DNA from 3 places in the Providencia sp. PROV200 genome. Region 2 is predicted to be linked to each of the others. Evidence: predicted binding sites of a transcription regulator. Region 2 holds the regulator's gene; each other region holds the start of a gene.

The links. Region 2 encodes sigma-54, which starts transcription at its own class of promoters, with help from an activator protein. Its sites were predicted from a motif close to GTTGGCACANNTTTCGCTNT; they were not measured.
Positions count from the first base shown of each region.
Region 1: the regulator sigma-54 is predicted to act here: its motif matches at 4,140-4,159, upstream of glnA (glutamate--ammonia ligase).
Region 3: the regulator sigma-54 is predicted to act here: its motif matches at 3,784-3,803, upstream of glnK (P-II family nitrogen regulator).

Region 1 covers NZ_CP096307.1:288,557-298,569, forward strand. The annotation lists gene glnG (nitrogen regulation protein NR(I)) at 1-1,382, opposite strand, end outside; gene glnL (nitrogen regulation protein NR(II)) at 1,392-2,441, opposite strand; gene glnA (glutamate--ammonia ligase) at 2,598-4,007, opposite strand; gene M1E86_RS01350 (PadR family transcriptional regulator) at 4,400-5,224, opposite strand; gene typA (ribosome-dependent GTPase TypA) at 5,658-7,481, shown strand; gene M1E86_RS01360 (hypothetical protein) at 7,564-8,166, opposite strand; gene yihX (glucose-1-phosphatase) at 8,517-9,131, shown strand; gene dtd (D-aminoacyl-tRNA deacylase) at 9,193-9,630, shown strand; gene fabY (fatty acid biosynthesis protein FabY) at 9,654-10,013, shown strand, end outside.
Region 2 covers NZ_CP096307.1:3,539,994-3,550,006, forward strand. The annotation lists gene mlaB (lipid asymmetry maintenance protein MlaB) at 204-494, opposite strand; gene mlaC (phospholipid-binding protein MlaC) at 496-1,125, opposite strand; gene mlaD (outer membrane lipid asymmetry maintenance protein MlaD) at 1,161-1,664, opposite strand; gene mlaE (lipid asymmetry maintenance ABC transporter permease subunit MlaE) at 1,668-2,450, opposite strand; gene mlaF (phospholipid ABC transporter ATP-binding protein MlaF) at 2,457-3,260, opposite strand; gene kdsD (arabinose-5-phosphate isomerase KdsD) at 3,737-4,705, shown strand; gene kdsC (3-deoxy-manno-octulosonate-8-phosphatase KdsC) at 4,720-5,280, shown strand; gene lptC (LPS export ABC transporter periplasmic protein LptC) at 5,297-5,872, shown strand; gene lptA (lipopolysaccharide ABC transporter substrate-binding protein LptA) at 5,874-6,434, shown strand; gene lptB (LPS export ABC transporter ATP-binding protein) at 6,440-7,165, shown strand; gene rpoN (RNA polymerase factor sigma-54) at 7,208-8,653, shown strand; gene hpf (ribosome hibernation promoting factor) at 8,676-8,963, shown strand; gene ptsN (PTS IIA-like nitrogen regulatory protein PtsN) at 9,056-9,523, shown strand; gene rapZ (RNase adapter RapZ) at 9,640-10,013, shown strand, end outside.
Region 3 covers NZ_CP096307.1:880,149-890,161, forward strand. The annotation lists gene M1E86_RS03755 (Lrp/AsnC family transcriptional regulator) at 1-87, shown strand, start outside; gene M1E86_RS03760 (SmdA family multidrug ABC transporter permease/ATP-binding protein) at 163-1,908, shown strand; gene M1E86_RS03765 (SmdB family multidrug efflux ABC transporter permease/ATP-binding protein) at 1,905-3,689, shown strand; gene glnK (P-II family nitrogen regulator) at 3,862-4,200, shown strand; gene amtB (ammonium transporter AmtB) at 4,211-5,497, shown strand; gene tesB (acyl-CoA thioesterase II) at 5,638-6,507, opposite strand; gene M1E86_RS03785 (YbaY family lipoprotein) at 6,747-7,205, shown strand; RNA gene ffs (signal recognition particle sRNA small type) at 7,340-7,436, shown strand; gene M1E86_RS03795 (HHA domain-containing protein) at 7,780-7,983, opposite strand; gene tomB (Hha toxicity modulator TomB) at 8,058-8,426, opposite strand; gene mltD (murein transglycosylase D) at 8,952-10,013, opposite strand, start outside.

The DNA of each region.
Region 1 (10,013 bases), 1.0 Mb from region 2:
TATTTCAACGCACAATTTAACATGGTGCGTTCAAGTAATGGCATCGTTTGGGCGAAAAGATTTTCCTTTCCATCCATTAAGGCGCTATCGGTCCACTCTTCAAGTAATTCAAACCACTGGGCGTTAGAAATAGGATCTTGCGATGACAACGATGGTGTTGGCATGAGATTGGCTTGGGATGATTTTACTACGGTATTTGGTTGGGGATGCTCTTCAAGCAAATCATCGGGTAAGTCTTGCGGTAAAATTTCTTGGCTTGCCGCCATCACAGTTAGCCAACGGCAGACATTTTCCAATTGGCGAACGTTACCCGACCAGTAATAGCGTTGAAGAATTTTTTCGCTATCAGGGTGCAGTACCTTACTTTCTACTCCTAACTCTTTGGCGGTATTTTGCAAAAAGTAGTGGGCAAGTCGAGGAATATCTTCAACGCGCTCACGTAATGGGGGTAATTGCACTCGGATCACGTTTAGCCTGTGAAATAAATCCTCACGAAATAGCCCTTCTTTAACCCGTTTTTCGAGATCTTGGTGGGTCGCTGCAATAATCCGCACATCCACATTAACTGGGGTATAACCGCCAATACGATAGAATTGGCCTTCCGCCAGAACGCGTAATAAGCGAGTTTGTACATCAAGGGGCATATCACCGATTTCATCTAAAAACAGTGACCCATGGTTAGCTTGTTCAAATCTCCCTTGACGTACTTGAGTCGCACCCGTAAATGCCCCTTTTTCGTGACCGAATAACTCAGATTCAATTAAATCTTTGGGAATAGCGGCCATATTTAATGCAATAAAAGGGGCATCGGCACGGGGGCTGTGCTGATGTAGCGCATGGGCAACTAACTCTTTCCCTGTACCTGACTCGCCATTGATAAGCACGCTAATTGATGAACGCGATAAACGGCCAATAATACGATAAACCTCTTGCATAGCCGGTGCTTCACCGATCATGGTCGAAGAGACAACAGGAGCGGCTTGTTTAGCTTCACGGCCAGTATGGTTTTGTTCGCGGCTATGATTCAGAGCGCGCTCGACTAATGCGACAGTTTCATCAATATCGAAAGGTTTTGGTAAGTAATCAAAGGCGCCTGATTGGTAGGCATTTACGGCAGCATCAAGGTCAGAGTGTGCTGTCATGATAATAATCGGTAAGAGAGGGTGCGATTGTTTGATGGTATTCAGAAGCTCAATACCATTTGTGCCTGGCATACGGATATCAGATAACAACACATCAGGGAGTGAATTTTCTAATGCGGCGAGTACAGCATCTGCACTGTCAAAGCAGGTGCAAGCGAATTTTGCATTATCGAATGCACGCTCAAGTACCCAACGGATGGAGCTATCGTCATCAACCACCCAAATTTTTCCCTGCATCATGGTTATCTCCTATTTTTTTATTGGTAGATAAATGGAAAACTCAGTGTGACCCGGCCAGCTGGTAAATTCGATTTTCCCTGCGTGTTGGTCGACTAAACTGCGGGCAATTGATAGGCCAAGTCCGGTGCCATCAGGACGTCCACTCACCATGGGATAAAACAATGTATCTTGGATTGCCAAGGGAATACCGGGGCCGTTATCTTCAATATCAATGCGTGCAGCTAATCGATAACGCTCACCTTGCAGTGTGACTTGAAAAGCAGTTCGTGTACGCAAGGTGATATAACCCCCCGTTTCAGCGAGAGCTTGCAATGCATTTCGAGTGATATTAAGGAGTACCTGCTCGATTTGGTCTGGGTAATATTCTAATTCAGGCAGACTCGGGTCATAGTCTCGAATTAGTGCCACGTTATCGGGTTTTTCTAATGACACCAATCGCGTTACATTTTCCATAATATGATGGATACTTTGCTGTGTTTTCGGCCCCGGGTATTGTGGGCCAAGTAGCCTATCAACAAGCGCTCGCAGGCGGTCGGCCTGCTCGATAATCACTTGAGTATATTCATTTAATTGTGGGTCAGGCAGTGCTTTAGATAGTAATTGCGCGGCGCCTCGCAAACCTCCAAGAGGGTTTTTGATTTCGTGAGCAAGCCCTCGGATTAATTCGCGTGCGGCAAGTTGTTGGGCATTTTGCGCGAGTTCTTGGCTAAGACGTCGCTGGCTATCTAATTGTGAAAGCTCAACTAAAATAAATTGCTCTGAAAAAGGCTGTGCGCTGAACGACATCACATGGGAATGGTTATTAAAGACCAAGGTAACTTCATTTTCGGTAAAACTGTGACCGTCTTTTAAACTATTAAGCATGAGTTCATCATTGAGCGAACAATAGCTGAATAGTAGAGGTAGTGGTGTACCGTATAGCTTGCGCTGGCTTTGGGTTAAGATCTGGAGTGCAGCATGGTTGGCATAATGGATAACCAAGTCGTAATCCAAAATTAGCACGCTATTAATGAGAGAGTCGAGAATATGTTCCGGTGCTGGCAAATGTTCGGTTTTCATGTAATGTTGCTCCTGCACTATTTTGGTGCATTATACCTGATAGACCAAACAACCGATATTTGATTTTTGTTGCGTAAATACGTTAGAGATAAAAGGCCCCATCAAAAGATGGGGCAAGTGCTTCACGGCAACAAAGACTAACAGTGGAACGGCGTGTTACACACTGTAGTACATTTCAAATTCGAGAGGGTGTGGTGCCATACGAACACGTTGGATGTCGGCACGGGTTAATTCAATATACGCATCAATAGCGTCATTCGTGAATACACCACCACGGGTTAAGAATTCACGGTCTTTATCTAATTCCGCTAACGCTTCGTCTAAAGAGCCTGAAACAGTTGGAATTTCTTTGGCTTCTTCTGGTGGTAAGTCATATAAATTTTTGTCCATCGCATCACCAGGGTGGATCTTATTGATGATGCCATCAAGACCGGCCATTAACTGGGCTGCAAACGCTAAATATGGGTTAGCAGCTGGGTCTGGGAAGCGAACTTCAATACGGCGTGCTTTGGTACTCGCGACGACTGGAATACGAATCGAAGCAGAACGGTTACGTGCAGAATATGCCAACATGACTGGTGCTTCAAAGCCAGGAACTAAGCGTTTGTATGAGTTAGTCGTTGGGTTTGTAAATGCGTTCAGTGCACGTGCATGCTTAATAATTCCACCGATGTAATACAGCGCCATTTCGGATAAACCGCCGTATTTGTCACCTGCGAACAGGTTAACGCCACCTTTAGATAAAGACATATGGCAGTGCATACCTGAACCGTTATCACCCACTAAAGGTTTAGGCATAAAGGTCGCTGTTTTGCCGTAGGCATGGGCAACATTGTGAACAACATATTTATAAATTTGGGTTTCATCCGCTTTTTTGGTCATGGTATTAAAGCGGGTCGCCACTTCGTTCTGGCCAGCGGTTGCCACTTCATGGTGGTGAGCTTCAACAACCAAGCCCATCTCTTCCATCGTGGTACACATAGCTGAACGCAAGTCTTGTGATGAATCAACCGGTGGAACTGGGAAATAACCGCCTTTTACTGCAGGGCGATGGCCTTTATTACCACCTTCGTACTTGGTGCCTGTATTCCATGCCGCTTCGATATCATCAATATGGTAGTAACTACCATGCATGTTGTTGCCAAAACGAATGTCATCAAAAACGAAAAATTCAGGTTCTGGCCCAAAGAGAACGATATCGGCAATGCCACTTGAGCGCAGGAAATCTTCCGCACGTTTTGAAATTGAACGTGGGTCTCTGTCATAACCTTGCATCGTGCCCGGTTCTAAAATATCGCAGCGAATGATCAACGTGATATCTGCATAGAATGGGTCTAACATCGCCGTTGATGGGTCTGGCATTAATACCATGTCTGATTCATTGATGCCTTTCCAGCCACCAATAGATGAACCATCAAACATCTGGCCTTCTTCAAAGAAGTCTTCGTCAACTTGATGAGCAGGGATAGTGATGTGTTGCTCTTTACCTTTAGTGTCGGTAAAACGCAGATCAATAAATCTAACATTGTGCTCTTTAATTAACGATAAAACATGTTCAGCGGACATCTCGGCTCTCCTGGTCGGGTCTAATCAACAAATCACAAGCTATCGTTTGATAGTCGGTCTGTTGTTTGTCTGGCGTGTTAGTTATATAAAATTAGTTATATAAAAATAGTTAGCACGCGCTCTATAAATAGATAAGCTAAAAGCGTGCCAACTTTTTTAATTATAGTAAATACTGATTGTTACGTGAGGAATAGATTTATTATTAAGCAAATATTGCATTTTGTGCACTGTTTTGGTGCGATCGGCTCTTTTGCGCGCACCAATTTGGTGCTTTGAGTGAATTTGGGGGCCATCGGTGGGATTTCAAATAAAAAATCAGCACTGTGCTCTGTTAAAGCGCAATGCCGATGAAATCTAAAAGAAATGAGGTTATTTAATCTCAAGCAGCGGCATTAATCTTCATCGCTATTGGTTAATAACGTATTTACTTCTTCAATTTGTTTTACTGCATCATTGATAATGGAAGCTATTTGGCGAGTCTGTTCTTCATTTAGCTGTTTTAAAACCATTTTGTGACGCAATAATGCTTTAAAGCGACTGACAGCCATTTCAATGTCTTCCGCTAAATTGCCGCCTTGTTGCATATCACGCGCTTTTGCTAGTTTGCGAGCAATAACCGCTTCAATTTCTTTATTTTGAGCGAGATGGGCAGCTCCTTCTGGTGTGATCGTAAAACTTTTGCGATTGCGCTCAACAATCTGAGACTCTAGGAAGCCTTGCTCTTCTAACAGTGTTAGAGTCGGATAAATAACACCGGGACTAGGCACATATAAGCCATTTGAGGCTTCTTGAATATCTTTGATAATTTCATAGCCATAGCTTGGTTTTTTAGCGACTAACGAAAGTACCATTATATGAAGATCGCCATGGTCGAATAAACGACGCAGGCCTTTGCCTCTTCCGCGGCCTCTTTGGCGGCCTTCGCCGTGGCAGCGTTCACCGTGTCCGTGACCATGACGGCCTTCGCCGTGGCAGCGTTCACCGTGTCCGTGACCATGACGGCCTTCGCCGTGGCAGCGTTCACTGTGTCCGTGACCATGACGGCCTTCGCCGTGACAGCGTTCACTGTGTCCGTGACCATGACGGCCTTCGCCGTGGCAGCGTTCACTGTGTCCGTGACCATGACGGCCTTCATTGTGGCAACATCCACCGTGGTGGCCACGTTGATTTTCATCGTGGTGTGCATAATATACATGACGACAAGATTTAATTAGCATATAGTTACTCCTTAGCGTGTAACTTTAGATATATCGAATTTATTTTATGGGTTTACTATATTTAGATATATCTAATTAGTCAATTTAGATATATCTAAATAACGCAAAAAGATATTTAAACTGGCAGTTAAGAAAGAAAGTCTATTTTTTGTTCTTTTTTTGGGCTGCTAATATTAAGTTTTTAGCGTATTATTCTGTCACTTTGTGATTTCACAGTGCTGATAGGCCTATTTTTATTAGGTATTTTGGCTCAGTCTCGCAACTGAATGTTTTTTCGTTAAAAACTTTTTATACAGTGATGGGTTTCACATTTATTCCACTTGTGCGGAAAAACGTGTAAAATAACAGCAAATTAACGTAGAAAGTATGCTTTGGGCGTGAATAACGGCTCAAAAAGCATATTCCTTTCCTGTCAATTAAACGGTAAAAATCCTTGTCAATTCAAAATTTAAGAAACATCGCCATCATCGCTCACGTTGACCATGGCAAGACCACACTGGTTGGTAAATTACTGCAGCAATCAGGCACGTTCGGTGAACGTGAAACTGTTGATGAGCGTGTTATGGACTCCAATGACTTGGAGAAAGAGCGTGGTATTACTATCCTTGCTAAAAATACCGCTATCCAATGGAATGGTTATCACATTAATATCGTAGACACCCCAGGTCACGCCGATTTCGGTGGTGAGGTTGAGCGCGTTATGTCTATGGTTGACTGCGTACTGCTGGTTGTTGATGCGATGGACGGCCCAATGCCACAAACTCGCTTCGTAACGCAAAAAGCGTTCGACCACGGTTTACGTCCAATTGTTGTTATCAATAAAGTTGACCGCCCAGGCGCACGTCCTGATTGGGTTGTTGACCAAGTATTCGACTTATTCGTGAACTTAGGTGCAACGGATGAGCAACTCGATTTCCCTATCGTGTATGCTTCTGCATTAAACGGTATTGCTGGCCTTGACCACGAAAACATGGCTGAAGACATGACTCCACTGTACGAAGCGATTGTGGAACATGTTGCGCCTCCGGCAGTCGACATTGACGGCCCATTCCAAATGCAAGTTTCGCAATTGGATTACAACAGCTATTTAGGTGTTATCGGTATCGGTCGTATTAAGCGCGGTGTTGTTAAGCCTAACCAACAAGTAACGATTATCGATAGCGAAGGTAAGACTCGCAACGGTAAAATTGGTAAAGTTCTGACTCACTTAGGTTTAGAGCGTATTGACTCACAACAAGCGGAAGCGGGTGATATCGTTGCTCTGACAGGTTTAGGTGAACTGAATATTTCGGACACCATTTGCCAAGTCGGTAGCGTTGAAGCATTGCCTGCGTTAGCGGTTGATGAGCCAACTGTTAGCATGTTCTATTGTGTTAACACCTCACCATTCTGCGGTAAAGAAGGTAAATTCGTGACTTCACGTCAGATCCTTGACCGCTTGAATAAAGAACTGGTTCACAACGTTGCACTGCGCGTTGAAGAAACTCAAGATCCAGACGCATTCCGCGTTTCTGGTCGTGGTGAGCTTCACTTATCTGTTCTGATTGAAAACATGCGTCGTGAAGGTTTTGAATTAGCCGTATCTCGTCCAAAAGTTATCATTCGTGAAATCGATGGCCGTAAACAAGAGCCATTTGAACAAGTGACTTTAGACGTTGAAGAACAGCACCAAGGCGACATCATGAAAGCTTTAGGTGAACGTAAAGGTGACCTGCGCGACATGATGCCAGACGGTAAAGGCCGCGTACGTCTTGACTACGTGATCCCAAGCCGTGGTCTGATTGGCTTCCGTACTGAATTCATGACAATGACATCAGGTACGGGTTTACTGTATTCAACATTCAGTCATTACGACGATGTTCGCCCAGGTGAAATCGGTGGCCGTCAAAACGGCGTTCTGATCTCCAACGGTCAAGGTAAAGCGGTTGCTTACGCACTGTACAGCCTGCAAGATCGTGGTAAATTGTTCTTAGGTCACGGTGCTGAAGTGTATGAAGGCCAAATCATTGGTATTCACTCACGTTCTAACGACTTAACCGTTAACTGCTTAACAGGTAAAAAACTGACTAACATGCGTGCGTCAGGTACTGACGAAGCAACGACTCTGTCACCACCAATCAAAATGACTCTGGAACAAGCACTTGAGTTCATTGATGATGACGAGTTAGTTGAAGTGACTCCGCAGTCTATCCGTCTGCGTAAACGCCACTTGACTGAGAACGATCGCCGTCGTGCAAACCGTTCTAAAGAAGACTAATTATCGTTACGTGATATTGTTTATTACATTATTGTCGTGATGTGTGTAAGGCGCCTTTCGGCGCCTTATTTATTGATAAGGTTTATAACGACTTGTCTTTCTTCATAAAATACAGTGATGAAATAAATAGTCCGATAATTAAAGGGATTTCGTACAATTCTTCAATAAGGCTTTGTAGCTCAGCATGATGTAGAAAAATGGAACTCAGGAACCGATGGTGTTCAACACTATCTGAAATCAAAAAAGCACAAAGGGTCAGTAGTAAGCTCCAAAGTGGAATCGCTGTATTTTTTAGGTGAAAAACAATACTTTTTCTTAATGGAGAAGCGAATAGCATCAAAACTAAACTGCCAATCAAGACGACAGAAACGAGTCTAAAATAGATGTGATCTAAATTAGGGAAAAATTCGCGTCCCCAATTGATTCCTCTACCAAATAATGTTATCCACCAGATAGTTGCCCATAACCAAAATAATTTCATTCCCTGGATTTTTTGCTGTAATGGTTTCATATAAAACCAAGTGAAAAAGGCACAAAAAATTAGAGTAATAGATTGAAAATGTTCAATAGTTTTTGTTGCTAGGTCGATATTTAAATTCTGGGAGAGATTATTAAATAATGGAATTAAAAATAAGCTTCCCCATAGAATAACAATCGGCCAAGAGATTGTTTTATCTACTTTCATAGTATGACTTTTATATTTTAAGATTTATTGATTACTGATAATGCATGGATATCAGCTGACATTGCTTATGTGTAACTTGCTACGTGTAAGTCATTATGCAAAAAGCCTATGGTGGGACTTAACATTTAGTATCAAAAGCCGATAGTGTGGTGTGAAATAGCACCTTTAGGATAAAAAATATTTTCTCTTTAATGGAACAAATTGCCCAGTTTGCTGCTCGTTAATTGAGCTAAGTGCGGGTTGCTTAATCGATAAATTGACAAAATAACGTGAATTATCACTAATTAGGGCTGTTCAGTTGCATGAATAATGATTAAAGTAAATTTAGTGAATAACAATGAGGAAAATTTATGCTGTATATCTTCGATATGGGTAATGTGATTATTGATATCGACTTTAATCGTGTATTTGATAAATGGTCTGAGCTCAGTGGTACACCAAGTGAAGAAATCAAATCACGTTTTACTTTTGGTAATATCTTTCAATTACATGAGTGTGGAAAAATTTCAGACATCGAGTTTGCTGAACTGCTTTGTGAAGAAATAGGCATAACACTAAGCTTTGAAGATTTTGCTGAAGGCTGGCACGCTATTTTTATTTCATTACGACCTGAAGTCATTGATATTATGGAGCGCCTTCGTGAACAAGGGCACCGAGTGGTCGTTTTATCGAATACCAACCGTCTACATCTAGACTACTGGCCAGCACACTACCCAGAAATTGCAGCTTCCTCTGATTTTTTATATCTCTCCCAAGATTTAGGCATGCGTAAGCCTGATCCTGAAATTTACAAATATGTGCTGCAATCAGAAGATTTTGATGCAGCAGATGCTATTTTCTTTGATGATGTCGAGGAAAATATAAAAGCTGCAGAAGCTCTTGGTATTCGCAGTATTCATGTCGTGAATAAAGACACCATTCCTGAATATTTCCGCACTTACGATTTTAGTGCTGAAGTTGAATAACATCCTGATTTTATCGTGGGGCAACGGCGAACGTTGCTCCATCTTTTTGTAAAGAGTCATCATGATTGCATTAATCCAGAGAGTCACTCAAGCGAGTGTGGTTGTTGATCAGAAAATAGTAGGGCAAATAAATACTGGGTTGTTGGTTTTACTTGGTGTTGAAAAAGATGATGATGAGCAGAAAGCCAAGCGTTTGTGTGAAAAAGTATTAGGCTACCGTATTTTTAGCGATGAACAAGGGAAAATGAATCTCAACGTTCAGCAAGCGGGAGGTAGCCTATTGGTGGTTTCTCAATTTACTTTAGCTGCTGACACCAAAAAAGGTATGCGGCCAAGTTTTTCAGGGGGAGCCGAACCTGAAAAAGCAGATACCTTGTATCAATACTTCGTTGAACAAAGCCGGCTACAAGGGATTGAAACACAAACGGGGGAATTTGCTGCCGATATGCAAGTAAATTTAACCAATGATGGCCCTGTTACCTTCTGGCTACAAGTGTGAAGCCATTTTTAAAGGGGGAAGCGATGTACCATTTACGTACACCGAAAGATGATATTGAATTCGCAACTTATTACCATTTTCGCTGGGAAATGTTGCGAAAACCGTTTAATCAGCCCCTTGGTTCAGAAAAAGATGGATATGATTTAACCGCACACCATCAAATGGTTGTGGATGATAAAAACCGTATCCTTGCCATTGGCCGCTTATATATCAATGCAGATAATGAGGGGGCTATCCGTTTTTTAGCCGTTAACCCTGCCATGCAAGGTAAAGGACTCGGCAAATTAATTATCATGGCCCTGGAGTCCGTTGCGCGGCAAGAAGGCGTAAAACGCATTGTGTCGAGCGTTCGTGAAGAGGCCGTCCCCTTTTTCGACAAAATG
Region 2 (10,013 bases):
TATTTGTGATTTATAATTTTACTCTAAATAGTGAAAATTGCATGCATAGCGTACAGAAGCATCCCAATAAGAATACTTAGAGCTTAATCCTCTATCCTAAAGGATTAGGCCCAACACTTAAACCAAAGAAAACGCCTCTTGTGCCGAAAAGCACATAGAGGCGCTTATTTTTACATAACTTGACCCAACTTCGGATGTTTAACCTAATTGAGGATAATCGCTTGAACCCCATACAGTTCAATCAATGTATTTAAGTTATCGCTAACACCGGTAATATTCAGTGAACGGTTTTTAGCTTGGAATTCACTTTTTAAGCGAACTAGCATCGCTAACCCAGTTGAGTCCACGTGCTTAAGACCAGAAACATCTATATTTTCAACCTGTTCCAGCGATGAATTTTTTTTATCCCAAAACGACATTAACGAATCACGGTCTAATGTCCCAGTGAGATACAGTGTTGTTTCATTGACTTCCCATGCTAACAACTGACTCATATTACTTTGTCTCTTCTAAAGTAATTGGCGCTTTTGCACTGATTTCTAACTGTTTTGTTAAGCCATCGACACCCTGTTTACGTAGAATATCACCCCATTCATTTTGCTTAGTTGTGATCATGCTTACACCTTCTGCAATCATGTCGTAAGCTTGCCAATAACCTGTTTTGCTATTTTTGCGCCATTGAAAATCTAAACGTACAGGAGGACGGCCGTTAGTATCAATAATCGTTACACGGATAGCCACAATGTTTTTATCACCCAGAGGTTGCTCTGGAGCAATTTGATACGTTTGGCCATGATACATAGCCAATGCTTGGCCATAAACTTGCTCAAGGTAATCTTCAAACGCTTTGAAGTAAGCCTCGCGCTGGGCAGGGGTAGCCCCTTTATAATAGGTTCCTAGCACCAAAGCCCCTGCATATTTAACTTGTACATAAGGTAGTAATTCCTCACGAACAATTGTTCTGAGATACTCGGGGTCTTGCTTAATTTTGGGTTGCTCTGATTTCAAGCGGTTAAACGTTTTCGCCGCCGCTTCATCCATTAACTTATAAGGGTTGGTTTGGTCTACTGCCATGGCAAATGGCGCAATGGCCAACATAGCAACCATCATTAAACGTTTAAACATAATTCATTCCTTTATTCTTCAAAGGGAGCATCAAATTACTGTGCAGTTGACTCTGGCTCTGCACCTTGGCTATCACCACTTTTATATAAAAACTGGCCAATTAAGTCTTCTAATACCATCGCGGGCTTTGTATCTTCAAGGCGCCCGCCATTTTTTAAGATTGCGATACCTAACTCTTCGTCATCTGGGCCGATATTCATCGCAATATACTGTTCACCCAACAAACCTGATGTGCGAATTGACAGTGAACTCGAATCAGGGATATTGTCGTATTCACTCAATAAATCAATTTTCACTTCAGGAACATAATTTTTTTTATCTAATGTGATACTGGCAACTCGACCAATCACCACACCGCCCACTTTGATTGGAGAGCCTTCTTTTAAGCCACCAATATTTTCAAAAGATGCTGATATTTGATAGGTGGATTGGCTTCCTATCGATTTTAAATCAGCGACTTTTAAACACAAAAAGATAATTGCGGCAATCGCCAACAACATAAAACAACCAACCCATATTTCACTTTTTTTACTTTGCATGACTTAGTTCCCAAACATCAGTGCGGTAAGTACGAAATCCAGTCCTAAAACAGACAATGACGCATGCACAACGGTTCTTGTTGTAGCTTGGCTTATCCCTTCCGAAGTTGGGATGGCATCATAGCCATTAAATAATGCGATCCAAGTAACCGTGATGGCAAAGACTAAGCTTTTAATCACACAGTTGACTAAATCTAACCGCCAATCAATGGAAGATTGCATTGAAGCCCAGAAAAAGCCTTCATCAATACCCTTCCAGTCAACCCCAACTAATGCACCGCCTAAAATACCGACAGCAACAAAAATCAGAGATAACAATGGCATACTAATAAAACCGGCCCAAAAACGTGGGGCAATGACTCGCCTGAGGGGGTCAACGGCCATCATTTCAAGGCTAGAAATCTGTTCAGTGGCTTTCATTAAGCCAATTTCCGCGGTTAACGCAGAACCCGCTCGTCCGGCAAACAACAACGCAGTCACAACGGGGCCGAGTTCACGCAATAGTGAAAGCGCCACCATCATACCTAAGCTAGCTTCAGCACTAAACGTCGTGAGAACCAAGTAACCTTGTAACCCTAAAACCATCCCAATAAATAACCCAGAGACGGCAACGATCAGCAATGACTGCACACCAATGGCGTACAATTGCTTCATCAATAATGGCCATTGTTTACGAAACTCTGGTTTGCCAAGTAAGGCACGAAACAGCATGTAGCCTGCTCGACCAAACGCGGAAAATATATCAATCCATCGGCGTCCGAAGGCTGCAATCGCCTTTATTATCATCTTATTTTACCCTAATAAATCAGCTAGATAATCATTGGCGGGAAAACGGAATGGAACAGGCCCATCCGCAATACCATCAAGGAATTGTCGCACACGAGGGTCTTGGTTTTCACGCAATTCTTCACCCGTTCCCTGAGCAATGACATGCTGCTGCGCAACAATATAAGCATTATCTGCGATGCTCAATACCTCTGGAACATCATGGGAAACCACGACACAGGTGACACCCAGCGCCTGATTAAGCTCATCAATCAATTTAACCAAAACACCCATAGTAATCGGATCTTGACCAACAAAAGGCTCATCAAACATGATTAAATTTGGGTCTAGAGCGATAGCTCGCGCTAAAGCGGCCCGCCTAGCCATACCACCCGATAATTCAGATGGCATTAATTTGGCAGCGCCTCGCAAGCCAACCGCCTCTAATTTCATCATCACCGTCGTATGGATCAGCGATTCAGGCAGGTTAGTGTGCTCACGCAGCGGGAAAGCCACATTATTGAATACGTCCATGTCTGTGAATAGTGCTCCAGACTGGAACAGCATGCTCATCTTTTTACGAGACTGATACAGTTTTGAGCGTGATAGAGCCGGAATATTGTCACCATCAAACCAAATTTCACCTTCATTTGGCCGTAATTGCCCACCAATCAAGCGCAGTAATGTGGTTTTACCGATCCCTGACGGCCCCATAATTGCCGTAATTTTCCCACGAGGAACAGTCAGATTAATATTTTCAAATATTTTCCGATCTCCTCGAGTAAAGGACATGTTCCGTACTTCAATTAAGTTGTCTGTCTGTGCTTGCATTGTTAAATAACTCGTTATACACCACGCGTAAACATTTTTATCCCTTCAGATGTTACCGAAAGATAAACTGAAAATCGTCAAATATCACAACAAAATAGAATTTATAGTATTATAGCGTCGAAAATATGACTTTTAGTATTACAACTTTGTTTTTACCTAAATAATACAGAGAAAAAACAATATAATTTATTTATAGTCAGCAAAAGCTTTCGCGATTAACAGCAGATAGCTCTTAGAATGCTATAATTTACCTAGCTGAGGATACGCGAATTTGCATATCTATTTTTGGTTCAAGGTGCTAATGAAACCCTCTAATACAGATTAAATTCTACACCGAAGTGCCAAAAATACTTATAAAGTCTAAAGCTAACATTAAAAATAGCTTAACTGACAAAATACTTACTGATACCAAGTATTCGTTATACAATTTGATTTCGCTAATCCCATTAACTTGAAAGCTACGCATGGAACTAGAAATGTCAAACTTCGATTTTCAGAAAGTAGGTAAAGAAGTTCTCCATATCGAACACGAAGGTCTAAAAAACCTCGAACAATATATCAATACTGATTTTGACCGCGCTTGCCAGCTTATTTTTAACTGTGAAGGCAAAGTCGTCGTAATGGGAATGGGGAAATCGGGGCATATTGGTCGTAAAATTGCAGCCACACTAGCGAGCACAGGTACGCCATCATTTTTTGTTCACCCAGGAGAAGCTAGCCACGGTGACCTTGGGATGATTACGCATAAAGATGTTGTGTTAGCCATTTCGAATTCAGGGGAGTCAGGGGAAATTTTGGCCCTGCTTCCTGTTTTAAAAAGAATTAAGGTTCCCTTAATCTGCATGACTAATAACCCTGATAGTAATATGGGGAAATATGCTGATGTGCATTTGTGCATCAAGGTGCCTCAAGAAGCCTGCCCTTTGGGGCTCGCACCTACCACAAGTACAACTGCGACGCTTGTGATGGGGGATGCATTAGCGATTGCCTTATTAACTGCACGCGGTTTCACGGCGAATGATTTTGCGCTTTCGCATCCAGGTGGCGCACTTGGGCGCAAACTTTTACTCCTCGTTCGTGATTTAATGAATACGGGAGATGATATCCCCCATATTCCTAAAAGCGCGTCTTTACGTGAGGCACTCGTGGAGATTACCCGCAAAAAACTGGGGATGACGGTCATTTGTGATGATGACATGAATATTGAAGGTATTTTCACTGATGGGGATTTACGCCGTATCTTTGATATGGGTATCGACCTGAATAACGCTAAAATTGCTGATTTAATGACACCCGGTGGAATACGAGTATCGCCAACCATGTTAGCAGTCGAAGCGCTCAACTTAATGCAATCTCGACACGTGACTTCGTTACTGGTCGCAAATGATAACAAATTAGTTGGTGTATTACATATGCATGACCTGCTACAAGCAGGTGTTGTATAACATAAGGAAATACCATGACGTCTACCTTTTTGGAAACCTGCTATGGCCCTGTCGCCGATACTGTTTTAATCAAAGCAGAAAAAATCAAATTACTGATCTGCGATGTTGATGGTGTCATGTCCGATGGTTTGGTCTATATGGGAAATAATGGCGAAGAACTCAAAGCCTTTAATGTCCGTGACGGCTATGGAATACGTTGCTTATTAACGTCCGGTATTGAAGTCGCCATCATTACAGGAAGAAAAGCGAAGCTTCTTGAAGATAGAGCCCAAACATTAGGGATTACATATCTTTACCAAGGGCAAAGCGATAAGCTTTTGGCGTATCACGAACTGTTAGATACACTACAATTATCAGATGAAGAAATAGCTTATATTGGGGACGACCTGATTGACTGGCCTGTTATGGCCAAAGTCGGCTTATCCGTCGCCGTTGCTGATGCCCACCCTTTGCTATTACCGAAAGCGGATTATGTGACCCGTATTGGCGGCGGAAAAGGGGCAGTCCGCGAACTTTGTGACCTTATTTTGCTTTCTCAAGACAAACTAGAAGAAGCAAAAGGTTTATCAATATAACGAATAGATTGAATTCATGAGCAATGCGAAGAAGTGGTTAATCATTATTTTATCCTTAGTGGTATTAGGGCTTATCGGTTGGAATTTAGCAGGTAATGATTCCGACAGCGCAGAGGATAAAGTAATTAATGATGGGCAACCTAATTATCAAACTGATGATTCAGTGACTTTTGTCTATAATCCAACGGGTAATTTAGCGTATAAACTCGTTTCAGATAAAATAGATAACTACACTGAAGGGAAAATCACGTGGTTTTCGAAACCGGTTCTTACCACTTATAACGAAGCAGGTGAACCTACCTGGACGGTTAAGGCTTTCAAAGCAAGGTTAACGAACGATAGAATTCTCTATTTATACAGCGATGTTCAAGTTGATAGTTTAACTAAAGACTCGCAGATCCAACGAATTACAACTGAGAGTGCAGTTGTCAATTTGACAACACAAGACGTTTCATCTGATGATAAAGTGACCATTATTGGACAAGGTCTCAATTCTACTGGTATGAAAATGAAGGGAAACCTTCGTACAAGAACGGCTGAATTAATCGAAGATGTAAAAACTCATTATGTGTTACAACCAGAAGAGCATTAAAATGAATCAAGTAACTAAGAAACGTTTTATTCAAGGAGCTGTTGCCAGTGCAATTTTTGCTCTTAGCCTACCTGCGATGGCATTAAAAAGTGATACGCAGCAGCCAATGACGATTAATTCGGTCAAACAATCTCTTGATTTAGAAAAAAACGTCACCACCTTTACTGATGATGTTGTTATTAAACAAGGTTCTATTGATATCAGAGCCAATAAAGTGGTTGTAACACGTCCAAGTAGTGACTCGGATAAAATTGTGATTGAGGCCTTTGGTACCCCAGTTACTTTTTACCAATTACAGGATGATGGCAAGCCAATTAAAGGCCATGCCAGCAAAGCCCGTTATGAGGTCGATAAACAACTCGTCACCTTAACAGGCAATGCCTATCTTGAGCAATTAGACAGCAATATTCAGGGTGACAAAATTACCTATATTGTGCCAACGCAACAAATGGAAGCATTTAGTGATAAAGGCAAACGCGTCACTACCGTAATACTGCCAGCGCAATTGCAAGAAAAAGGCCCTGCAGCAAATAAAAATTCATCAGCAAGTAAGAGTAAATAACTGTTATGGCGACACTAACCGCTGAAAATCTAGCTAAAGCCTATAAAAAACGTAAGGTCGTTGAAGATGTCAGCCTGGAAGTTAAATCAGGTGAAATCGTTGGCTTGTTGGGACCAAACGGGGCCGGTAAAACAACGACTTTTTATATGGTTGTGGGTATTGTTCAGCGGGATGCTGGCAAAATTATGATTGATGGTGAAGATATCAGCCTTCTACCGTTGCATGAACGTGCACGCCGTGGAATAGGCTATCTTCCTCAAGAAGCCTCCATTTTCCGTCGTCTCAGTGTTTATGATAACCTAATGGCTGTATTAGAAATTCGTGAAGATTTAAATTCTCAGCAACGTAAAGATCGTGCTGAGGAACTGATGGAAGAATTTAGTATTACCCATCTTCGAGACAGCATGGGGCAATCTCTATCCGGTGGAGAACGTCGCCGTGTTGAAATTGCTAGAGCACTTGCCGCTAACCCAAAATTTATTTTATTAGACGAACCTTTTGCGGGTGTTGACCCTATTTCCGTCTTAGATATCAAAAAAATCATTCAGCACTTAAGGGATTATGGCCTCGGCGTTTTAATCACCGACCATAACGTGCGGGAAACCTTAGATGTGTGCGAAAGAGCCTATATTGTTAGCCAAGGACACTTAATTGCTCATGGGTCACCAACCATGATCTTAGAGAACGAACAAGTGAAACGTGTATACTTGGGTGAAGGTTTCCGGTTATAAACTGAGTATGTCGTTATTTTTTAGGGAGAATAAAACAGATTCATGAAGCAAAGTTTGCAGCTTAGAGTCAGTCAACAACTTGCAATGACCCCTCAATTGCAGCAAGCCATCCGCTTGTTGCAGCTGTCTACGCTTGAGCTTCAGCAAGAAATTCAACTTGCCTTGGAAACTAACCCACTTCTTGAGCAAGAAGAGTTAAATTCCGAGTCCGAATCTCTTGATTCCCTAAATGAAAGTGCCGATACCAGTGAGCTCGATACCAAAGATGCTCTCGAAAACCAAGATATGCCAGGTGAGCTCCCTTTAGATGCGGATTGGGATGAAATATATACGGCAGGCACGCCATCAGGGACCAGTAACGATTATAGTTTTGATGAACTCCCTGTTTATCAAGGTGAAACAACGCAAACATTGCAAGATTACCTGACGTGGCAAGCTGAGCTGACCCCTTTTACTGATACGGACAAGGCAATTGCCACCGCTATTATTGATTCAATAGATGATTCCGGTTATCTGACAACCGCAATTTCTGATATACATGAAGGGATTGATAACTCAGAGATTAGTATTGAGGAAGTCATTGCTGTTCTCAAACGTATTCAGCATTTCGACCCACTGGGTGTCGCAGCACAAGACTTAAAAGAGTGTCTATTAATTCAATTGTCACTCTACCCTGCGCAAACTGATGGGCTACAAGATGCAAAGCTCATTATTAGTAACCATATTGATTTACTGGCTAACCGTGATTTTCGCCAGTTAGCTAAATTAACTCGCTTAAAAGAAGATGCACTCAAAACCGCGATAGACCTGATTTTAACGTTAAATCCAAAGCCAGGCCAATCTATCAATACCGGGGAATCGGAATACGTCATTCCTGATGTTTTAGTGAAAAAAATCGCAGGGCACTGGCAAGTTGAGTTAAATACAGATAGCATCCCTAAACTAAGTATTAATAACCATTATGCTTCGATGTTACATAATTCAGCAAATGAAGATGATTCTCAATATATTCGGAGTCATCTGCAAGATGCAAAATGGTTGATTAAAAGCCTTGAGAGCCGCCACGAAACGCTATTAAAAGTTGCGACTTGTATTGTAGAACAGCAACAAGAATTCTTTGAGCTGGGAGAGGAGTACATGAAGCCAATGATACTAGCCGATATCGCCTATCAAGTGGACATGCATGAATCAACTATCTCACGAGTGACAACTCAAAAGTTTCTCCATAGCCCACGAGGCATTTTTGAGTTGAAATATTTTTTCTCCAGCCATGTTAATACGGACACAGGTGGCGAAGCCTCCTCAACCGCAATTCGAGCATTGGTGAAAAAACTGGTTGCTGCTGAAAACCCAGCAAAACCATTGAGTGACAGTAAATTGACGAGTATGCTGGCTGAACAAGGCATTCAAGTCGCTCGCAGAACTGTTGCTAAGTATCGAGAATCGTTATCCATTCCGCCCTCTAATCAGCGTAAACAGCTGGTTTAATTGATAAAATAAGGAAGATTGTATGGAATTTCAGATTACTGGACACAATATTGAACTTACTCCTGCATTGCGCGAGACTGTTGAGAAAAAACTCAAAAAATTGGAACAATTGTTTGATCGCATTAATGGTATCCAAGTTGTCTTGAAAGTTGAAAAAGTTCAACAAATTGCGGAAGCAACCGTGCAAGTCAATGGAGCGGATCTCCACGCCTCAGCGGAAGAAAACGATATGTACGCTGCTATAGATATACTCGTAGACAAGCTGTCGCGCCAATTAACCAAACATAAAGAAAAACTGAGACAACATTAATACATTGATGCGGCTTATTAATTAGCCGGATAATGTTTCAAACCAGATGGTGGGTACACCATCTGGTTTTGTAGTCCTAAGTGAACAATAAAATGAATAGTGATATAGAAATCCAGTTAAACGTTGTTTTATCATCAGCCTGTACACGTAATAATATTGTGTGCACCAGTAAAAAAAGAGCTTTAGAAATTATTAGTGAGCTGGCTGCCGTTGAATTGGAATTACCTGAAAATACGGTATTTGAAGCGTTATTAACCAGAGAAAAAGTTGGTACAACAGGCATTGGCGGTGGTATTGCTATTCCTCATGGAAAGCTGAACGAAGGTGAAAGCAGCCGTGCTGTCGGTGTCTTTTTACATTTAGAGGAGCCAATTGCGTTCGATGCAATTGATAATCAGCCTGTTGACTTGCTATTCGCGCTACTTGTGCCATCAGACCAATGTAAAACGCACTTGCATACATTGTCGCTTATCGCCAAAAAACTAGCCGATAAAACGCTCTGTAAACGCCTACGCAGTGCACAAAGTGACGAAGAGCTATACCGCATAATTATAGAATAGATAAATTATGTATCTTGCCATATGCAAATGATATTGTTATGGTTTCTAAGTAATATTATTTGGCAAATACTGCTTTTCAAGAAGCATATTATTAGGAAACAAAAGGGAGCAAGCTCATGGTGCTGATGATAGTCAGCGGCCGTTCCGGTTCGGGGAAATCCGTTGCCTTACGTGCGCTGGAAGATATGGGTTTCTATTGCGTAGATAACCTACCGGTTGTATTACTACCGGAGTTAGCGAATTCACTGGCTGATCGTAATATTTCAGCAGCAGTAAGCATCGACGTGCGTAATATGCCCGACAATCCAGAGATTTTCGAAGAAGCGATTGATAAATTACCTTCAGCCTTCTCTCCTCAGTTATTGTTTCTAGATGCCGATCGTAACACGCTTATTCGCCGTTACAGTGATACTCGTCGACTGCACCCACTTTCAAGTAAAAATCTTTCACTTGAGAGCGCGATAGATGAAGAAAATGAGCTACTTGAGCC
Region 3 (10,013 bases), 1.6 Mb from region 2:
AATGGTGTTCATGGTTTAATTGATGTGACTTCAAGTTTTGCAATGGAAAAAATCAAGTATACGACAGTCTTGCCTATTCCTGATTAACTCCGTAATAACGTAGATGATTACGGCTTCTCATCCTTAGGCATCATTAAATCAATATATTCAAGGCAGTATTACGTGCGATTATTTTCACAACTAGGTTGGTATTTTTTGAGTGAATGGCGGCGCTATCTCGGTGCTGTTTGCTTTCTCATTATCATTGCTATCTTACAATTAGTCCCTCCACGTATCGTTGGTGTGGTTGTTGATGGAATAAGTAAAGGGGCAATGCCAACAACGCAGTTGATTACTTATGTTTCAGTCATGCTGTTGATTGCGCTGGTTGTGTATGGTTTGCGGTATGTTTGGCGTTTATGGTTATTTGGTGCGTCTTATAAGTTAGCCGTGCAGCTACGACAAAAATTTTATCGGCAATTAAGTCTACAAAACCAAGAGTTTTACCTTAAGTACCGAACAGGGGATTTAATTGCACGCACGACGAATGATGTTGACCGAGTTGTATTTGCAGCAGGCGAAGGCGTTTTAACATTGGTTGACTCATTGGTGATGGGGTGTGCGGTACTCATCATGATGAGTGTTGAAATTAGTTGGCAGCTGACTTTACTTGCTCTTATACCAATGCCAATTATGGCACTCGTTATTAAGCGTTATGGGGACCAGCTTCATCAGCGTTTTAAGCACGCTCAAGGAGCATTTTCGTCTTTAAATAATCATGCGCAAGAAAGTTTAACAAGTATCCGTATGATTAAAGCTTTTGGTCTTGAAGACCATCAATCAAATCAATTTGAACAGGTAGCCACTGAGGCTGGGCGTCGCAATATGCATGTTGCTAGAGTTGATGCGCGTTTTGACCCCACCATTTTTATGGCAATTGGTATGGCCAATTTACTCGCTATTGCAGGTGGCAGCTGGATGGTATTAAACGACACATTGACGTTAGGTGAATTAACGAGCTTTGTGATGTATTTAGGGTTAATGATTTGGCCGATGTTAGCGCTAGCATGGATGTTTAATATCGTTGAACGAGGTAGTGCAGCTTATAGTCGTATTTTAAGTTTACTTAATGAGCCATTAGTTATTCAGGATGGTTCGCATTCATTACAGCCTGAAAAGGGAAACTTGAATGTGAATATCATCAGTTTTAGTTATCCAGAAACGACACGAACAGCATTGCATGATATTCGGTTTGACCTAAAACCTGGGCAGTTTTTGGGAATATGTGGGCCAACAGGGGCTGGGAAATCAACATTGTTGACGTTATTGCAACGCCAATTTGATGTTACTGAAGGGGAGATCCTCTATCAAGGCTTACCGCTACCTGAGATTCGTTTAGATGAATGGCGTGGTCGTTTATCTATTGTGAATCAGTCTCCATTTTTATTTTCAGATACAGTTGCAGGCAATATCGCACTTGGGCGACCTAATGCAACTCAGGAGGAAATTGAACAGGCTGCGCACATTGCTTGTGTACATGATGATATCTTACGTTTACCGGAGGGCTATTCTACTCAGGTTGGTGAGCGTGGTGTTATGTTGTCAGGTGGGCAGAAACAACGAATTTCTATTGCAAGGGCTATCTTGCAAAATGCAGAAATTTTGGTGTTAGATGATGCACTTTCTGCCGTTGATGGGCAGACCGAGTTTACAATTTTACAAAATTTAAGTCATTGGCGACAAGGTAGGACTATGATAATTAGCGCTCATCGTCTATCTGCATTGGTTGAAGCAGATAATATTATTGTGCTATCTCAAGGGGCGGTTATTAGCCGAGGTAGACATGAAGCGCTTATTGGACAGTCGGGCTGGTATAAAGATATGTATCAGTACCAACAGATTGAAGCGGCTTTGGATGGTGAGCTATGAGCCAAAAAAAACCGCTATGGCCAGCACTTAAGCGTTTACTTGCTTACGGAAAAGCGTACCGAGGTACTATGGGTATTGCTATTGCAATGCTATGGTTGGCCGCTATTGCAGAGGTCAGTGGGCCTCTGCTAATCAGTTATTTTATTGATAACATGATTGCGAAAAAACAAATCATCATGCCACTGGCTTTATATATGGCCGTTGGTTTTATATTGCTTCAAGTTATTGCTGCATTATTACATTACTATCAAATTATTTTATTTAATAAAGCTTCTGTGGGCGTCGTGCAAACATTACGAACAGATGTGATGAATGCCGCCCTTAGGCAGCCTCTGAGTGCCTTTGATAAACAACCTGTTGGCCAATTGATTTCACGAGTGACAAATGATACTGAAGTGATTAAAGACCTCTTTGTGATGGTTGTGCCGACGGTGTTTCGCAGTTTAGCCCTAATTTGTGCCATGTTAGTTGCTATGTTTTCATTGGAATGGCGTATGGCATCAATTGCAGTGATGATTTTTCCTGCTGTATTTGTTGTGATGCTTATTTATCAGCGCTTAAGCACACCGATTGTACGTCGTGTGAGATCCTATCTTGCGGATATTAACAACGGTTTTAACGAAGTCATTAGTGGAATGACGGTTATTCAGCAATTTGTCCAACAGGCTAGGTTTGGCGAAAAAATGCAAAGTATTAGCCAAGACCATTATTTTGCAAGAATGAAAGCATTAAAACTTGATGGCTTACTATTAAGGCCATTACTAAGTTTACTTTCAGCTTCAGTATTGTGTGGCTTGCTATTGCTATTTGGATTCGAAGGAACGACTACCATTGGTGTTGGTGTCTTATATGCATTTATTAACTATTTAGGTCGCTTGAATGAACCGCTTATCGAATTAACTTCTCAGCAATCGATGCTTCAGCAAGCGGTTGTTTCAGGTGAGCGTGTTTTTGAACTCATGGATAGCCCGCAACAAGGATATGGAGAAAGCAATGAGCCATTACAAGGTGGCTCAATCTCAATTAACCATTTATCTTTCGCTTACCGTGATAACAAAATGGTACTTAAAGATATTAATTTACACGTACCCGATAATAATTTCGTTGCATTGGTTGGCCATACCGGGAGCGGTAAAAGTACCATCGCAAATTTAATCATGGGGTATTACCCGTGGCGGGAAGGGGATATTTTATTAGATGGTCGTAATTTGAGTTCACTATCTCATCAAGTTTTACGTCAGGGTATTGCAATGGTGCAACAAGACCCTGTTGTTCTTGCGGCTTCTTTTTTTGATAACGTCGCACTAGGACGAGAGGTTAGCCAAGATAAAGTTTGGGAAGTTCTTGAAACTGTTCAGCTTGCTGAGTTGGTTCGTGAGTTACCTGATGGGCTCGATACTGTACTAGGTGAACAAGGAAACACTTTGTCTGTTGGACAAAGGCAATTATTAGCGATGGCTCGAGTGCTTGTGGTCACACCGAAAATTTTAATTTTGGATGAAGCGACAGCAAATATTGACTCAGGGACAGAGCAAGCGATACAAAAAGCATTACGAATGATCCGTCAACATACTACGCTAGTCGTGATAGCTCATCGTTTATCAACAATCGTTGATGCTGACCAAGTTGTTGTGTTACATCGTGGTGCAATTGTTGAGCAAGGTAAGCATTTGCAGCTTTTACAGCAAAAAGGACGTTATTATCAAATGTACCAGTTGCAACAAGTTGGGGAATCATTGAATGCCCGTTGTGATGCTGAAATTGAGAGTATAACTAGTTAATTATTCTGCACTCTTATAATGCAAGACCTAAAGCCACTCATTCGAGTGGTTTTTTATTTTGTTATTTCCTATTGAATTATATGGATAAATATATTTTGGCACACGATTTGCTATAACGTCAGTGCTGTTCAAGATATTGAGCGGCTTATTCACCTGACTTATAGGAGTGAGCATGAAATATATCATTGCAATCATTAAGCCATTTAAATTAGATGAAGTCCGAGAAGCACTATCAGATATTGGTGTTCAAGGGCTTACTATTACTGAAGTTCGAGGGTTTGGACGACAGAAAGGACATGCCGAATTATATAGGGGAGCTGAATATACTGTCGATTTTTTACCTAAAGTACGTATGGAAATAGCAGTTTCTGATGAGTTAGTAGACCAGGTAATTGAAACAATCGAAAAAAAAGCTTATACGGGCCAAGTTGGGGATGGAAAAATATTTATTTTGTCATTAGAGCAAGCTGTACGTATTCGTACAGGTGAAAAACAAGACGAAGCACTGTAGGAGAGCAATTATGCGCAAAGGGTTCCAATACTTATGTCTATTGATATCAATGGGGGGTTTTCCAATAACGGTGCTTGCAGCAGAGGAAACCCTAGATAAAGCGGATAACGCATTTATGATGATAGCGACTGCTTTAGTTATTTTCATGATACTTCCAGGTATCGCATTATTCTATGGTGGGCTACTAAGAAGTAAAAATGTTCTTTCTTTAATGGCTCAAACCGCGGTTATTTTTGCTTTAGTGTCTGTTATTTGGATTGTTTATGGGTACAGCTTAGCTTTTAGTGAGGGAAATGATTTTATCGGTGGTTTTAGTCAGATTATGTTAAAAAATATCACTGTTGAAAGCTTATCTGGACCGATCCCCCAATTTATTCACGTTGTTTTTCAGGGGGCATTTGCATGCTTAACGGTTGCATTGGTGGTTGGTGCATTAGGGGAGCGGATTAAATTTTCTGCAATCTTAATTTTTACGGTTATTTGGACGACATTTGCTTATTTACCAATGGCACACATGATATGGGGCGGCGGTATTTTGTCGCAAGATGGCGCACTAGATTTCGCAGGGGGGACGGTTGTTCATATTAATGCGGCTGTTGCTGGTTTAGTTGGTGCTTACTTACTTGGACATCGTACTGGATTAGGAAAAGAGGCTATTAAACCACATAACTTACCTATGGTGTTTATGGGAACCTCCATACTATTCATTGGTTGGTTTGGTTTCAATGCAGGTTCTGCCGGAAGTGCTAATAGTATCGCTGCATTAGCGTTTGTGAACACTATCGCAGCTGCAGCTGGAGCTATTTTATCATGGACTTTAGCTGAGTGGCTTTTCAGGGAAAAACCTTCATTATTAGGTGCTTGCTCTGGTTGTTTAGCTGGGTTAGTTGGGGTTACACCAGCGGCAGGAACGGTTGGGGTCGGTGGGGCATTAATTATAGGGGTATTGTCTGGGGTGGCTGGTTTATGGGGTGTTGTGATTTTAAAGCGTCGATTAAAAGTTGATGATGTTTGCGATGTTTTTGGCGTTCACGGTGTCTGCGGGATTTTAGGTTGTTTACTTACGGGGGTATTTACTTCAACGACATTAGGTGGAAGTGGCTTTGCAGAAGGTATTACGATGATGAAACAAGTCGGAATTCAAGCCGTTAGCATATTAGTTTGTGTTGTTTGGACTGCAATCGTTGCTTATATCGCATTTAAAGTAGCAGCGAAAACGTCAGGTTTACGCATTAATGTTGAAAAAGAAAGGGAAGGTTTAGATATTACTTCTCATGGTGAAAGTGCTTATAATTAATCATTAGCGTAATGATAATGACAGGATAATACTGTGCTTTGTGTAAATTGATAATGGCAGCTTATTGCTGGCTGCCATTACCTTTTAAAACAGATTAATCTACCTTTCTAAGTAAGTAATCACTTACTCGAAACTCTGCTTTATTTAGGGGGTTGCCTATGACGAATTACACCTTCTTGGACTGCGGTTGCAACAAGATCACCTTGTAAATTATAGATTTGTCCTTTAACAAAACCTCTTCCACCAGATGCTGAAGGGCTTTCTACGGCATACAGTAACCAATCATCAATTTTGAATGGGCGATGGAACCACATGGAATGATCAATCGTTGCGACTTGTAGATCTCGTTCCATAAAGCCTCTACCATGCGGTTGCAATGCAGCGGGAAGGAAGTTGTAGTCAGATGCATAACCTAACAAATAGTGATGTAGCGAAGGGAGATCAGGTAGCTGCCCTTTCGCTTTGAACCAAATATAGCGAAACGGTTCTTGAGGTGCGGAATCGAATGGACTGTAAAACTCAACAGGACGAAATTCAAAGGGAGTTGGCCTAAGAGCATATTTTTTAACTGATTCAGGTAATTTATCAGCTAAACTTTGCACAATATCATCTTGAGAAATTAATGTTGTAGGAGGTGGTACATCTGGCATCAAGTTTTGATGATTATAACCTTCTTCTTGGGATTGAAATGATGCGGTCATAAAGAAGATAGGCTTGCCATTTTGAATGGCGCTCACTCGACGTGCGCTAAAACTTCCGCCATCGCGTAAAATCTCAACGTCATAAACAATAGGGCGAGAGCTATCACCTGGACGTAAAAAATAACTATGAAAAGAATTAATCGCTCGCTCTTCAGGTATGGTTTGTTTCGCTGCATACATGGCTTGCCCAACAACTTGTCCGCCAAAAACTTGAGGCAAACCAAGGTCTTCACTTTGTCCTCGAAAAATACCCTCTTCAATTTTTTCGAGTTTGATTAGGCTAATTAGATTCTGTAATTCTGGGCTCATAGTCATCTTAGTTCTGTTATATGTGAATGAGATACTCGCATTTTCCCATTATTTATCCTGAATAGGTAGGTTAATTGTTATCGAATAAATTCAGGTTACGCATTGTTACATTTGGAAATATAAATGTATTATTCTACCAATATTAGTTATACTTTTTGTTACTTAACAATCAGAAAATGATTTGTCTATTCCGATTATTTAAAAATGTTTTAGTAAACATTGTATTATAGGTAATAACTATGAAGTTTTTTCGCTACATTGTTAGCTTATTAGTACTTTTAATGTTGGTTGGCTGTGAAGGGAATAGCACAAAGCCCAACGAGAAAGCACTTAATGCTAAAAATAGTAATAATAACCAGACGGTAGATTCAGGGAAAATCGAGGGCCGTGTGGTAATTTTACAGAATACGGCTTTACCCGAAGGTGCGGTGGTTACAATCACTCTGGCAGATACAACGGTAGCGGACTTACCAGCGCTAATATTATCTCAAAAATATTATAATTCAGTGAATAATCGCCCAACAATTCCTTTTGAGCTTACTTACCAAAAAAATGAAGTTCGGCAGGAAGGTAGACTCGTTGTTAATGCAACCGTGAATGCAAATGGAAAACTATTATACATCAGTGATGGTGTTGCTGAGGTTATCAATAACGACATCACAACAAATGTTGAATTATTGATGGTGTCTGCAAATTAGCGATTTTTTCGTTGAGTTGCTATTTCTATTGGTTCTTTGTGTAATAAATCGTCACTTAATCATGGGTTTCTTGCTATTTAAACGACTATCAAGCATAATGCCCCTGCTTTGAAAGAAGCAATCAATGGGGGCTCTGTTGGTTCTCCCGCAACGCTAACTTGTTAACTTGGTCAGGTCCGGAAGGAAGCAGCCATAGCAGGGGTCGTGTGTGCCGGGATGTCGCTGGCAGGGCTCCCACCCAATTCTAGGCGCTCTTTTCTGTATATCAATTCATATATTCTAATCTGTTATAAATATAATCTTTAATTGTTTTTCTTTTTCTTTTTCTTTATTTTTATAAATGTAAATTAATTTCATTAACTTAAATAATTTCAAAAGTTAAAAAGGAAAATTTAAGAATACAACATTAGTTGTTGATTATTATCATAAGAAAAAAGTGGTTAAAATGAAAAGCAATAAAAGTTCTATTAGCATAATTATAATGCTAAGAATAAAGTAACAATTACACCACATCCAGCCGATAAGTGTATTTACCGGCTATAACCATTCACTATCTGTGCGTGTTAATGAGGTATTATCTAACAAACTTCCAAACAGAAGCAGGGATTTTATCATAAAGCTTATTCATTGTGAGTTCAGCTAAGCGGTGATCCGCAGCCGAATAGAATAGCTCTAGCTCATCATCAGATAATTCATACTTATTTTTTTCAATGACACGCTCAAGAGTTTCAATTGTGGTGCATTTTCTTAAACGCATCAGATAATCAAATTTGGTCATAATAGCCTTTCTTTTGTGCAATATTACTTATTAACATATGGTTTTAGAGTTTGAACTAAAGATAAATAATATCTTTAGGTTTTGCTGGCTAGACACTTTAGGTCATCATCCAGCACAGTAACAAGGCTCTGATTCATTGCTTCCCAGTCTATAATTTCACTGAGGGTGATGACCGGGCTGCCGAATAAATCATAGGTCTCATCGAGGTACTCTTCGATAAGAGATATAACAAGGTTTTCTTTTGGATATTTGATTTTAAACCGCCATACAAATGCAGCGATATGTTCAATAAGTTCATTCAAGGCCGCGCTTTGAGGGGAGCTTAAATCATTAACCCAGTGTGTATTTGTTTTTTGTAAGCTTAAAATAGCTTCTCTATTGAGACTATTACATAAATATTTTAGTTCTGCGATATCGTGTTTTTTGGGTGAGTATTCATCCATAATCACCTCCGTAGGCGAATCTGACTTTTGCTGTGTGTATTTTTTATCAATAATAATATCATGTTAACTAATTAAAGCACCTATGTTCAATATAAAAGTTCATGTTAATATATTGAAAAATATAAGATTATTGCTAGTTCGTTAAACTTTTCGAAGATTATTAATATAATACATAAGCGATATTCGAATACGGACTGGCAGCTCGGACTAAACTAGCCGCGATATAATAATAGCATTATTATCACACATGTCACCACCAATAAACTACTTTTTTCTAATTTATTAGCGAGCGGTTGAAACTGGAGTTGTGTACGTTCTACTTGAATCAATTTTATGAAGTATTTAAATTATAGTTTAACCATCGGTTATTTTAGTACAGAGAATATGAAGTGTTTACACAAAAGATGTTATAAAAATTATTATCCCATTTAATTCATTCAAATAATTTATTTTTACTAATAACATAATTAAAAATAAAAAAGCTTCTGTCTAAAATAGACAAAAGCTTTTTTTGTTGAAAATAACTTAAAGGTAGAGGTTTAAGGTTACCCCTGGTTTTAGGTCGGCCATTTTAACACCTGAATTCCACGTCATGAGGTCATTGAGCTTTATGCCATGACGTTTTGCAATGCTATAGTAGGAATCGCCTTTTCTTACCTTATAAGTTTTTGTTTTACGATTGCCCACCGTAGACGCTGTATTGGCAACTTTTAATATTTGCCCTGGTTTGATGACACTCGCAGTTTTTAACCCATTTAACTTTTGAATATTTTTCGCGGTAGTGTTGAATTTTTTGGCGATACTTGCAACGGACTCACCTTTGCGCACTTTATATGTGGCTATTTTAGCCCTATTTTGGCGCGCACTAGAAATTGCGGTGGATTGCCCTGTTTTTATTTGCTGGTTTTGTTGCGCGGCTAAACGGATCGTGTTTAAAACATCTTGGTCTGACAGTGATACTTTGAATTGTTCAGCCTTTGCAGTAGGTAACATAATATAATGGGGGCCATTTGGCGATGTTATACCTCGTGTATAACCAGAATTATACGTTTTTACCGATTCAACAGTTAGCCCAGCCAACTCTGCAGCTTGAGATAAGGTGATTTGCTGGCCGACATCAATTTGAGTGAGTGCTCTATTTTTATTACTGGTTGGTAAATTAACTTGGTACTTTTCAGGATTTTTTAATACTTGGCTAAGAGCTAAGATTTTAGGCACATATTGTTTGGTTTCTTTTGGTAAAGAGAGTGACCAAAAATCAGTCGGTAACCCGGCTGCTTCATTTTTCTTAATGGCGTTTTGTACACAACCTTCCCCACAATTATAGGCAGCAAGCGTGAGTTCCCAGTCATGACCGAACATGACATTTAAGTTTTCGAGAAGATCAAAGGCTGCTTTAGTTGAAGAAACTACATCTCTGCGTTCATCAACCCATTGAGTTTGCTTTAGGCCATAAGAACGCGCAGTAATGGGGACGATTTGCCATAGGCCAGCAGCTTGTGCTGGAGAGGTCGCTTTAGGATTAAATGAACTTTCAACAATAGGAATTAATGCTAATTCCATCGGTAAATTTCGCTCATTGATTTC